One region of the Peribacillus sp. NPDC097675 genome, then DNA from elsewhere that is predicted to be linked to it. Evidence: riboswitches for the same ligand, from Rfam matches in the RefSeq annotation. Region 1 holds a riboswitch; each other region holds the start of a gene.
The links. A riboswitch is a leader RNA that binds a small molecule or an ion and turns the genes downstream of it on or off. The one in region 1 is predicted to bind thiamine pyrophosphate.
Positions count from the first base shown of each region.

Region 2: linked by a shared signal. The riboswitch ahead of thiT (energy-coupled thiamine transporter ThiT) and the one ahead of ACQKL5_RS11500 (3-oxoacyl-ACP reductase) in region 1 are both predicted to bind thiamine pyrophosphate.
Region 3: linked by a shared signal. The riboswitch ahead of tenA (thiaminase II) and the one ahead of ACQKL5_RS11500 (3-oxoacyl-ACP reductase) in region 1 are both predicted to bind thiamine pyrophosphate.

Region 1 covers NZ_JBNNSK010000007.1:37,226-41,581, forward strand. Annotated here, with positions in the region: gene ACQKL5_RS11490 (DUF4352 domain-containing protein) at 1-346, opposite strand, end outside; gene ACQKL5_RS11495 (alkaline phosphatase) at 364-1,731, opposite strand; TPP riboswitch at 1,968-2,072, shown strand; gene ACQKL5_RS11500 (3-oxoacyl-ACP reductase) at 2,152-2,916, shown strand; gene ACQKL5_RS11505 (AbrB family transcriptional regulator) at 2,920-4,047, opposite strand; gene ACQKL5_RS11510 (class I SAM-dependent methyltransferase) at 4,113-4,356, opposite strand, start outside.
Region 2 covers NZ_JBNNSK010000011.1:148,479-152,834, forward strand. Annotated here, with positions in the region: gene ACQKL5_RS16850 (ATP-binding protein) at 1-763, opposite strand, end outside; gene ACQKL5_RS16855 (cation diffusion facilitator family transporter) at 971-1,858, opposite strand; TPP riboswitch at 2,108-2,210, shown strand; gene thiT (energy-coupled thiamine transporter ThiT) at 2,311-2,892, shown strand; gene ACQKL5_RS16865 (universal stress protein) at 2,939-3,463, opposite strand; gene ACQKL5_RS16870 (transglycosylase domain-containing protein) at 3,705-4,356, shown strand, end outside.
Region 3 covers NZ_JBNNSK010000003.1:210,247-214,602, forward strand. Annotated here, with positions in the region: gene thiD (bifunctional hydroxymethylpyrimidine kinase/phosphomethylpyrimidine kinase) at 1-448, opposite strand, end outside; gene thiW (energy coupling factor transporter S component ThiW) at 417-941, opposite strand; gene tenA (thiaminase II) at 951-1,640, opposite strand; TPP riboswitch at 1,747-1,837, opposite strand; TPP riboswitch at 1,906-2,011, opposite strand; SAM riboswitch class I at 2,174-2,277, shown strand; gene ACQKL5_RS06490 (Fur-regulated basic protein FbpA) at 2,445-2,633, shown strand; gene ACQKL5_RS06495 (aspartyl-phosphate phosphatase Spo0E family protein) at 2,881-3,060, shown strand; gene ACQKL5_RS06500 (N-acetyltransferase family protein) at 3,112-3,618, opposite strand; gene ACQKL5_RS06505 (GDSL-type esterase/lipase family protein) at 3,808-4,356, shown strand, end outside.

The DNA.
Region 1 (4,356 bases):
GGGTATAACCATGAAAGAAATCAATCATGCTATAATCTGGTATCACATGCACGACCTTGATATCCTTGATTATTACCTGTATGGGGCCCAGCTTCACCGTCTCATTTACCTGCTTATACTCTTTTAAAGACATTTCACCTTTTGCATCGGAAACTTGTTGACCCACCTCTTTCAATTCACGATCATCCGGAAGTTGAGGATTTGGAACATACACTTCCTTCTTCACCAATGTTTTGGCACTTTCCTCTGTTTTTTCTGTCGCGATTGATTTTTCATCAAAGGCTGGCTGAGTGTTGAGTGCACAAAATGTGGTTAATAAAAAGGCACTTATGAGTAGTCTGTTCACGGAATCCCTCCCAGTATTTATTTTAATAAATCAAAGATGATGGTGGCTTGGTCGGTGTTGTCGACCTGTCCGGCAAAACGCTCCTTATATGGTCCGTATGCATAGACGGGTACATCTTCCCCCGTATGTCCCCCGGTTGTCCAAGCCGTATTGGACCTATTATCAAAAATGGCCTCAATCGCATTGTCGATGGTCGTAACGTTTTTACTCGTGACAGCATCTTTGACCGATTCTATTTCCTCTTTCGTTAGCTTGACTTCATGTTGATCTATATACTGTTGCAAGGTTTTTTCGACATCTGCTCCCTTTACGATGGCATCTGCCATAAAGTCAGGTGTCCGTTTGGCAGCTTTAATCGGCTCGCCGGACCAGTTATACACTCCCTTTGCCCCAATGGAGAATCCTCCCGTTGAATGGTCAGCCGTCGCCACGACTAAGGTATGCTTATCTTTTTTAGCAAAATCAATCGCTGCTTTGTAGGCCTTTTCGAAATCCTCCATTTCACTCATGGCTCCGACAATGTCATTATCATGGCCAGCCCAATCAATTTGGCTTCCTTCCACCATCAAGAAGAATCCGTCCTTATTCTTATTCAAGCGTTGAATCGCCGAGTCTGTCATATCTTCCAATGATGGTGTTTCGGAAGTGCGGTCAATCATTTTGGGTAGGCCCTCTTTAGCAAACAATCCTAAAACCTGTTTGTTTTTATCCTTTACCAGCTGTTTTTTATCCGTCACGTAACTATACCCATCTTTTTTGAATGCTTTTGTCAAATCGACATCGGGCCGTACGAAATTGGATTGACCTCCACCTAAAAGAACGTCGATTTTATGTTGGCCATTTATTAAATCCTTGTAATAATCGTCCGCAATGCCATTCATGTTCTTTCGGTTTTCGTCATGTGCACCAAATGATGCCGGAGTGGCATGAGTGATTTCTGATGTTGCAACAAGGCCAGTCGATTTCCCGCTTTCCTTTGCCGCCTCCAACACCGTTTTGACTTCTGTCTTATCATTGTCGACAGCAATGGCTGCATTATACGTTTTCACACCGGCTGACATCGCCGTTGCTGCTGAAGCAGAATCAGTGATGTTCTGTGTAGGATCTTCTGGGTATGTCATCTGCTGACCCACTAGATATTTATCAAATGCTGTCCTTTCAGCTACAGTCGTAGCAGGTCTATCTTTCAAATATCGGTAAGCGGAAGTATAAGAGACCCCCATTCCATCCCCTATCATGAAAATGACATTTCTAATTTCAGGCTCTTTCTTAGGCTTTCCTTTTGCCAAAACATCGTCATTTGTACCTCCCCACGCTACACTTCCAAAGGCTAATGCAGTAATGATAGCAACCGGCAAGATTCTTTTACTGAATGTACGTCTCATAAAAAACGCCCCCTACTCATTTATTGGAATATTCAATTTCAATATACATCCTGTTCATGTACCTACCATTAAGGAGATGTAAAAAATATAAGAGTATTTTGTAAATGAATCGTAAATGCACCATACTGTAACAGTTTTTAATATCCATACTATTCCTCTTAAGATGGATTATATGAGAAAGAATAGTAACCCTAGAGCACCTTTGTCGTTTATGCTATACTTCAAGGAATTCATATATATAGCACTAGGGGAGCCTTTTTTGGCTGAGAGGAGTGGCAACACTCTGACCCTTTGAACCTGATCTGGCTAGCACCAGCGGAGGGAAGTGGCATTGAACTGAAACTTTTCTCATTCAAGGTCACCCCTCTAATCGGGTGAGCTTTTTTTATGAAAAAAATGGGGTAAGGGAGAGGTTTATTTATGAAGATAAGTGATCAAATTGTATTGGTGACAGGAAGCAGCAGGGGCCTTGGTTCCGCCATCGCTCAAGGGTTTGGTCGGGAGGGTGCCCGGGTCGTGGTCAACTATTTTCAAAGTGGAGATAAAGCCCAGCAAGTGGTTGAAAAAATTGGGCAGAACAGGGCGATTGCAATTCGCGCTGATGTTAGAAACCAGTCGGAAGTCAAAGCTATGTTTCAAAGGGCGAAAATGCATTTTGGTCAACCCATCACAACGATTGTAAATAACGCTTTAGTGAACTTCAGCTTTGATGTAGATAACATTAAAACAGCCGAGACCATTTCATGGGAAGATTATCAATCCCATTTCGAGGGAAGCATAAAAGCATCATTACTTACCGTACAAGCCGGTCGAAAAGACATGATTGAAGGGAAATTCGGACGGATTATCAACATCGGGACCAATCTATTTCAAAATCCCGTCATCGCCTACCATGACTACAATACCAGTAAAGCCGCTCTTCTTGGATTCACACGAAACATGGCGAGTGAATTGGGTAAAGACGGAATCACCGTCAATATGGTTTCAGGGGGCCTGCTAATGAAAACCGACGCAAGTTCTGCAACTTCAGATGAGGTCTTCCACCTCATAGAAGAAAGTACACCACTAAAAAAAGTGACCACCCCAGAAGAGGCAGCCGATGCTGTATTATTCTTTGCCTCTCCGTGGAGCCGAGCCGTGACCGGTCAGAATCTAATTGTTGATGGCGGCCTGGTGATGGGGTAAACACTATGCAGATAAGTCGGGATGTCTATTTTTTTGATTTGCTTGATGGTGTAAGAATTTAAATAATGGCGGCAATGTCACATACACCATTAACACCCTGAGCACCTGAACAGCAACGACAAACATCGGATCGGATTCAAGTGCAACTGAAGTGGCGGTCATTTCCGCCACTCCCCCTGGTGCAAAAGCCAATGAGGTAGTCATAAAGGTCATTCCAGTCATTCTCGAATCGATATACGCACAAAGTATCATCATGAATATAAAAGCAACGGTACTTAAGGAAGACACCACCAGAATTTTTTTCATACCTACGAACATGGCCCTATTGAACTTCGATCCCACGCTTGCACCAATCATGATTTGTGAAACAATCATGAAGCTATCTGGCCACCAGGCATTCAAATCCTTCCCAGCAAGGAGGGAGCCGGATGCTTGGAAAAAGGCAACCGTCAACATACTCCCTACGAGCCAGGGCGCAGGCAACTTGAGGATTTTTCCGACATGGAAACCTCCCCAGGCTGCGAGAGCCAACATGAGCGTCCATCCACTTTGAATATAATGAAAACCTTCCATCCCACCAAAAAAACTAGGGGGAGTTGAGGCTAGTGGATTGGCTCCAAGTACAAAGAAAGGCACAATCATGACAACCAAGAAAATCCGGATAGTTTGTATGATTGTCACAACTCCAGTATTCGCACCCGCTTCCTGAGCCATTCCCGGCATGGCTGAAAGGCCTCCTGGTGCCGTTGAAAAAAAACTAGTCAGCATGTCCATATTACATAACTTGTACAAAAGAAAACCGGATCCTAAAGAAAACAACAAAGATAAAGCCAAGACGATGATGATCGTGATGCTATTTTCCATGAATATTTTCAACACAGAAAGGTTGAGTTGCAAGCCCAATTCAATGCCAAGCAGACATTGTCCTGTCCTTAACCAAATTTGCATGCTAGTGGATTTACTATCAGGTAGCTTCAAGAAAGCAGGCTTCCAAAAAGAAAGCAGGGCAGACATCATCAGGGATCCAATCATCCATCCGATGGATAACCCCGTTGAAGCCAAAAGTGCCCCTCCTAGTCCGCATAGTATCACTAGCCAAATACCTTTTATCGTATCTACTAATCGCTCCATCAAATGACCTTCCCACTGTTTTTTTTTGTCTATTCGTGCAAAGCTTAAGAATACGAAATACCTCTTCACTCTTTTCTTGCCACTAATAACATTGCCTGCCCTTGAAAAGACAGTACTTGGTTTTCAACAACCTCGATTGAATGAAAATCGCTGGTTCCCTTTTCGGCCGCAATCATATAGGCCATCAATTCATTTTGCTCCTTTTGGGGAAGCTGCATCATTTCACACCAATTTTTAAAATCAAACTTTTTTTTGAAAGTCGTCATACTTTCAATGGTAAAGCCAGTGTTTTCAATCAGTGAAATCCAT
Region 2 (4,356 bases), on a different contig from region 1:
AGATGTAAGCGTTCGCTTCTAAAATGCTAGGATATAGGAATTCCATCACTTCATCTACTAAGGAAGCGATTGGAAATACTTCATTTTGTGAAGTTTCCGTTTCCTTCTTGGAAAGATTAAGAAACTGTGTAATCCGATAATTAAGTTGGTCTAATTCTTTTGAAATAATGTCCAAATATTTGATGTCAGGCTGTTCGGCTTGCAGCAGTTGAACGAAACCCATTATCGAAGTGAGGGGATTCCTAAATTCATGGACAAAGCTCGATGTCATTTGGCCTAAAAGTGTCAAGCGGTCTTTATGATTAGGATTGATAAGCTGATATTGCTTCGCAACCTGCTTCGTTTTTAAATCAGTGAAACTGGTTAGGGCAAAATAAATGACTTTATCGAAATATGAATTCACCTGATGGATAACGGCAGATATTTCTCCTTTAACGACCTCATACTTTAGAAATTGATCGATGATGATAGACCTTCCAATCGAGGTTATAGAAAAGAAAATATCCATATTTAAATGCTGTTTGACTCGGTTAGCAGAAATTTTTTCTCCTAAATCCTTTAATAACTCATCGAAGTTAGTATCTGTTTCTTTTAGTTGTTTCATCAGTGAATTTAAGATTTTTTCTATGTCTTCTTCAAAATAGTCTATATAACTATCCGGTAAATGTTTCAAGCGCTCTTTCCATTCGGTAAGGATAGTAGTTTTATGAGAAGATAGGAAGTGAAGAGTCATTTCTCGATTCAATACCATTTTGCCCTCCATCGTGTAGGAAAATGAATTTTTTTACTTTATTATGAATTAATTTGAATATAATTCCAAAACTTATATACGTTTTTAATAATACCAGATTAAAAGCTTTCTTTAAATACTCATTTAATGGGGGATATGTGCAGGAGTTTCGCGGTTATTATTAATTGTAGGTAAATAACGTAAAAATAAGGTTTTGTATATTAAAAAAGGTACCGCAAATTATTGACGGGTACCTTTTTTTTGAAATACATATGGTTCAATATGAACGATGACATGTTTAATGCCATGTTCCTTTAGAAGGTTTTCTTCCACCTTCACAGTGATATCGTGACTTTGGATGACGGTCAAAAGCGGATTGACATGAACGGTAGCTTCGACAAGGATTTCATTTCCATGCATTCGAGCTTTAATTTCACTCATGTCTTTCACACCATCCGTTAGCTCGATGGTTTGACCGATTTGTTGTAGATGTTGCTCATCGAACCCATCCGTCAAAGAGAGTGAAGCGGCATGGAAAATGTCCCAAGCGGTTTTACAAATCATCAAACCCACCACCAATGCCGCGACGGCATCTAACCATGAAATTCCGATTGTGCTCCCGATGATACCTATGAAAGCGCCGATACTAACCAAAGCATCCGAACGATTATCCTGTGCAACAGCATGAATGGAAGCACTTTTTGTCTTTTTGCTCAATGCTAAATTGTAGCGATAGATTCCGTACATGAAGATGGCGGAGAATAAAGCGACGTAAGCAGTAAACATATCGGGTACAACTGACGTATCCTGTGAGAAGAAAGATTCAATGGCACTGTATATGACCTGTAGGCCAACCGTGATCATAATGAAGGCAGCAACCAATGAAGCTACGGTTTCAGCTCTCAGATGACCGTATGAATGATTATCATCAGGTGGTCTTTTCGATATTTTTAAACCTACTAATACAGCAACAGAGGCAATGATATCGGTTGTGTTATTTAATCCATCTGCCCAAAGCCCCTTGGAGTCACCAAAATAACCAAATGTTAATTTGAGGGCTGACAAGAATATATATGCGGCAATACTGATATAGGCTCCCTTTTCAGCAGAAATTGAATGTTTATCCATGTCTTTTCCCCCTCGTGCAAAATAGCCTTAATAAAGATATCAAATCTAACCGTAGTGAGTCTATAGAAAAATTGTCGTCTTAATCCATCTAACTTGGTTTATGCCATGTGTATTGAAGGTATGTAAAGAAGTTGGTTATGTGAAAAAATATAACCAATAAAAGGGAAGGTGGAAAAGGATTCTTTGCATTTATTTACTTGTTATTTATAGAAACTAGTAGTATATTCTAACCGAGGATTAAAAATTAAATACTTCCACAAGGGGAGCCAAGTTGGCTGAGAGTGAACGTTTGAGTTCAGACCCTATGAACCTGTTAGTTAGTACTAGCGTAGGGATGTGGTTTTGGATAGCAATACTGGGCATCCATTACCGCCCTGGTGTTGCTTTTTTGTATGCAAAAAAAAGCAACACGGGAACTCATGGGCACTTTTGCACGTGGAGAAGGGTGAGAGATGATGAAGCATAAAACATTATTCATGACCGAGGTTGCCATTTTTTCTGCATTGGCATTACTGCTGGATTTAGTCTCCGGCTTCGTTTTTGCAAGGATTTGGCCGCAGGGGGGATCGATTTCCATTGCCATGGTGCCCATTTTTTTAATGGGCTATCGCTGGGGGATCAAGGGCGGAATGGCAACCGGTTTATTATTGGGACTTTTGCAGTTAGTCACTACGCCGGTCCAAATCATGACACCGCTTCAGGGATTCATAGATTACTTCCTTGCCTTTACCGTCGTAGGAATTTCTGGATTATTCATGAATGGATTCGTGAATAATTATAAAGAGGAAAACCGTTTGAAAGCGAAATTATTTGGAATAGGCGGCATGTTCGTGGGCAGTTTTCTGAGGTTTATCTGTCATTTTACATCAGGTATCGTTTTCTTTGGTAAATATGCGCCAGAAGGACAGCCAGTCGTTCTTTATTCATTAATCTACAATGGGACATATATGCTGATTAGTTTTATCTTATCTGCGGTCGTGATAATGGTGCTTTATTCGGCTGCTTCAAATGTTTTAATCAAAAAAGCCTATTAAGGTAAATGAGAAAAGGGCCGGCTCAAGGATGAGCCGGCCCTTATTGTCATTTTGCAATAAATACCGAGCAAGGTGCATGCTTGGCGATGGAGCTACTTGTGCTTCCAAGGAAAAATCGTTCCAAACCACTCTTGGAACTGTTACCGACAATAATTAGATCGGCATCGGTTCGCTTTGCGTACTCACATATACTATCGGGGGCATTACCTTCCAATATCTCAACTTCCCCTATAATGCCATATTCATTTAGCAGGCTTAGTAAGTTACTTTCGGCGATCCTTGCGTTATTTTCAAAAACGGAGGGAGTATCGTTAGCCCGCATTTGAAGCTGATGCTCCACTTCTGTAACGGGATGCGTTTGTGAGGGATCAACATAAAAGCCTGCAGCCGGAACGAATCCTGGAGCTGATGCACTTTCAATAATGCGGTTGTCCCCCTTTTCATTCAACACTTGAACAATGGTCATTACAGCATCAGGAAATGCTTTTTTTAATGTGGCTCCGTATTCTATTGCCCGATTACTATCTTCATTTCCATCATGCGCGATGACAATTCGTTTCAATTCCTTCATCTGATCATCTCTCCCCATATTATGTCATTACAGGTTATATACCCGTTTTTTCTGGTTTCATCCCTTTTTCAAAGGTATATTGATTATTAAATAGGGTATAGGGTATGAGAAAAGACTAGACTACATAGGATGCATGCACTTTTGTGGAAAAAGGATGAAAGAAAGAATGTTTGTAAGCTGAAACTTTGTCTTTTGACCCATTGCAAGAGTTATCTTTCATAAAAAGGGTAAAATATTTTTAATGAAGCATGTCGCATCTGGGAAAATGGGGGTTCAAATGAAAGGGTTATTGAAAATAGGTCTGATAATTTTATCAATCATTGTGGTAGTGGGAGTTGGTTTGTTCGTTTATTTTAAACAAACTGCGGATATAAGTGATCTTCAGGATCAACTTCAGCAGCCAACTAAGATTTATGATGAGGATGGGAATGTAGCGAGTACCATTACGGCTAATAAATCTGAAGGCGTCGCGATAGAGGAAATACCGGACCATGTCATCCAAGCGGTCGTCTCCATTGAGGATCACCGTTTTTATGAACATCATGGTATTGATTATCAAGCGATTACGCGGGCCATGGTGAAAAATATCAAGGCGAAAAGCGTAGTGGAAGGCGGAAGTACACTTACCCAGCAACTTGTAAAAATTACAATGCTTGAATCGGATCGTACCCTGAAACGGAAGATAGAAGAGTTTTTTATCGCTCAGGAAATGGAAAGTACGTATACAAAAGATGAGATATTGGAAATGTATGTGAACCAGGTTTACTTTGGCCATGGTGCATGGGGACTTAAAAAGGCGGCAAACATCTATTTTGCCAAGGATGTTTCTGAGTTAACCGTCGCCGAAGGAGCTTTACTGGCGGGCGTCATTAATCTGCCATCGAAGCTAGATC
Region 3 (4,356 bases), on a different contig from region 1:
GGATTGAAAACCCGGTAAGGACTTCGGCTTCAGGTATATTGGGTGTAACAAGTGTAGCAAGTGGAAGTAAGTCGGTTCTCAACGATGAAATGGCCCCTTCATCCAGCAGATGGTGCCCGCTTTTGGATATCATGACAGGATCAAGGACGACGGTGGCAGTCTTGAATAACTTAAGTGAATTTGCAACGGTTTCGACGGTCTCCTTAGATCCAAGCATTCCTATTTTTACTGCATCGACATGAATGTCTTCAAAAATGGCCGCAATTTGATCGGTAATCATGGCTGAATCGATAGGTTGGACTGAGCGAACTTCCATGGTGTTTTGCGCCGTGACAGCTGTGATAACAGACATGCCATAAACCCCATGTGCCGAAAAAGTCTTTAAATCAGCTTGAATTCCGGCTCCACCCCCTGAGTCAGATCCCGCGATTGTTAGTGCTGTTTTCATATAATAACCTCCTCATATAATGATTTTTCAAGAGACCTTTCAATAAAAGAAGGGCTAAAAGTGACCCCATTAATGAACTAAGAAGAAAAGCTGGTACAAAACCAAAAAGCGCCGCCTTTTTTCCCAATAATAAGACAGCTATTGGATAACAGGCCAAAGAACCAAGAATGCCGGTCCCCAATATTTCACCTAAGCAGGCGAACCCCATCTTTTTTGTTTTCTGGTAAAGCACCGCGGCCAGGAGGGCACCAATCATGCTTCCCGGAAACGCAAAAATGGAACCAGTACCTGTCATGTTTCTGATAAGGGAAACCAAAAAGGCTTGTGTCACAGCAAAAAACGGTCCCAATATAACGGCTGTGATGACATTAACTACATGCTGAATAGGAAAGATCTTTGCATATCCAACCGGGACAAAAACGAACGAACTAGTTAAGGTAGTGATTGCCGTGAACATGCCAGTCAGCGTCATTTTCCGTAATAATTTGCTCATACTTAACATTCAAAGCGGCCAATCATGTTCGTTGTGAACCATATCCCAAAATAAATATTCATATCGGGAGGTCATTAAAAAGTGTTTCTCTAATTTATTTTGTTCTTTTTCAGGTAAACCTTCAGTCAGCTCATCTAAAAGCTTAGCTAACCATATATGGGATTCGGCGAATTCAGGAGATGAATACGATTCAATCCACTGGGCATAACGATTTGTCGGTAACGCTTTTCCGTTTTGTTCTTTTAATAGCAGACCAATCTCATAATAATCCCAAGCACATGGAAGCAAACAGGCGACAATGTCAGCCAGTGTCCCGTGATGTGCGGCATTTAGCATATAGCCTGTATAGGCAAGGGTAATGGGCGTGGGTTCGGTTTTTTCTAATTCTTCCGAGCTGATTCCGAACTCTTTGCAGTAGTTCCGATGCAAATTCATTTCTACATGGAGAGTCTCATTTAAAATACCTGCAAACTTGGCCATGGTTTCCATATCGTTAGCCTTGATAGCACCTAAAGCGAAAAGTTTGGAATACTCGATAAGATAGATATAATCCTGCTTCAAGTAATAGGCAAATTTACTTTCTGAAAGCGTTCCATCTCCAATTGCCTGAACAAAGGGATGTGTATGATTCCTTTTCCAGATTTCTTTTGCACGATTGTGAAGTCTCTCGCTGAAAGATTCTAATTGGGTATTCGTCATGGTTTTTTCCTCCTTGATTTCATTCACATACTTAGGAAGGCTTAGTGCTTATAAATGAAGAACAGCCGCTTTCAATTAGAAAGCGGCTGTTCTAGGAATGGACGGATCCCTTTACAACCTGCTTTCCTCCGCTGGTATGACCCAGATCAGGTACAAAGGGTTTGATTCTCAGCCTAATGGCTCCCCTAGCAGTCTGCTATTAAATTACATAAAAAACCCGTTCCTGAAAACGGAACGGGGTAGATGGATAAAGTCAAACGTACGAAGACGATATCATCCACTTTCCTCCGCCGGTATGAGCCGGGTCAGGTTCAAAGGGTCCGGAACAACATTCCATCTCAGTCTTTATAAAGACTCCCCTAGTGGTAATTCGTATGTGATTAGTGTCATCATAACAGATAAAAAGGAAAATGCAACCGAAAAGCCCGTTTTCTAAAAGAGTTTAATAGGTGAAAAGTATAAAAAATATTGAATGCAATTGACTTTTGGTTGTTATTGATATAAAATCATGTCGAAATCATTTATATATCATATTCTTATCCAGAGAGGTGGAGGGACTTGGCCCTAAGAAACCTCGGCAACAGGCCCATCGTGGTACTGTGCTTCTTCCAACAAGCGTATGCTTGGGAGATAAGAAGAGACGAACGGACCTCTGTCAACCTCTTCTTGGATTAGAAGGGGTTTTTATTTTTGTTAAATGATGTTTAAGGAAACTGCAAAAAAGGTATATATATTTTGGCTTAAGCGAAGCCTATAAGATTAAGCTTATTCAGAAGTATGAACCTAAGGAAAGGAGCCATTTATATGGCAGAGTTTTTCGAGAAAAAAGAACAGAGGAGAGCATTATTGATAGAAGAACTACTATCTAATGGTGTATATAAAACCTCTGATGAAAAGCATTTATATGATGCTCCATTAAAAGCTCTTGAGGATGAATATAGAATTATTATAGATAGAACAGGTAATGAGTCACCTCCAGAATGTATGACATAGCTAATATGTTACTATCATTAAATTAATAGCTAAAAGAAAAGAAGAAGCATTTGCTGCATGATAGAGCAAGTGCTTCTTCTTTTTATAAACTGACATAATTAGTACATAAATTGGTATGTGTATGGGTAAATTTTCACACATATACCTTGAAAAAACATATTTAAATCATAGAATATGATTGATTTTAACTAGTATTTTGATTATGATGAAAAGTGTAAAATACTTGAAAAAATGGGAAGTGATAATATTGCAGTATTCTCATATAACAGTGGATAAAATAGAAGAAAAGCGAAAAGAAATGATCAAGTTAGCAACGAATTATGGTTTTACAAGCAGACTTGCCGTTCAAGCAAGCCAAGAGTTGGATTCGTTGCTAAACGCTGTGACATCTGTAAAATACTTAGATCATGCACTTCCAAAAAATTAAATTGAATAAAGTTCTTCTAAAAACAAATCTAGTCCATTGCCTCTAAATGAGTCATGTAGTGACACGTTTACCAAGGATGACCAAATCGCGTTCCACTCCATCGAGTTCTGCCACTTTTGGTAAATGGGCCCACTTTTCAAAACCGAATTTAGAAAAAAGGTTAATGCTTGGTTTATTGTGAGCGAAAATGAATCCAAGAAGTGTCTTTACTCCTACATTTGGACTCACCTCTATAGCTTTTTGAATCGAAGTCTGTCCGATTCCCTTTCCACGAAAATCATCATCAAGATAAATGCTGATTTCAGCCGTAGAATCATATGCAGGTCTACCATAGAAAGATTGAAAGCTCATCCATCCAGCTGTTTTCCCTTCATAAGTAATTATATACAATGGACGTTTATGGATAGAATGTTCATCAAACCATTTCAAACGTGATTCTACTGTAATTGGTTCTGTATCTGCCGTAACCATCCTCGAAGCGATTGTGGAATTGTAAATATCCACGATTTTAGGCAAATCCTCTATTACTGCTTCCCTAAACTCTATATCCTCATTCATCATTTTGCTCCCATCCATATTTTTTAAGCTTTATTCCCCATTCACCAAGGTGCAATTAGGAAAGATTTCTCTTATCATACACTTTCACGAGTTTTTCTTACAATTGATTTGAAGGTTAGGCTAGTCCTCTTTTTGGGTATAAATTAAATTAAATACTTCCTAGCGAATACAAAAGGAGAAAGATCTTACATGAAAAAGATAGTTGGCTTATTATTTATTGTACTTGTTATATGTATAGTTGCCTACGCGTTTCAGGCAACGGATGCAAAAAACGATCAAAGAGTCATGGCTTTTGGAGATTCACTGACTTATGGTAAGGGAGATAAAGATGGGGAAGGGTATATAGATGACCTGAAACAGGAAACGAATGATGCAGATTCGGAAAAGAAAGTGCAATTCTGGAATTATGGGATAAAAGGTCAGGAAACGGACGGGGTCATTAAACAGCTTGAAGATACAGAAATTAACACGAAACTGGATAAGGCTGATACTTTTATCGTTTATATCGGAATAAACGATTTGATTAATAGTAATGGTGGAAATCTGAAAAAAATACATGATCACAAGATAAATGATGAAAAAAAAGAGTACGTCGAGCATTTAGATAAGATTCTTTCTTTACTTTTAGAGAAAAATAAGAAAGCAGATATCCTGGTGATAGGATTGTATAACCCTAATAAAGAGGATGTGAAATTGGAAAATCATATTAATAGCTATAACTCCTCCATCAAAGAAAGA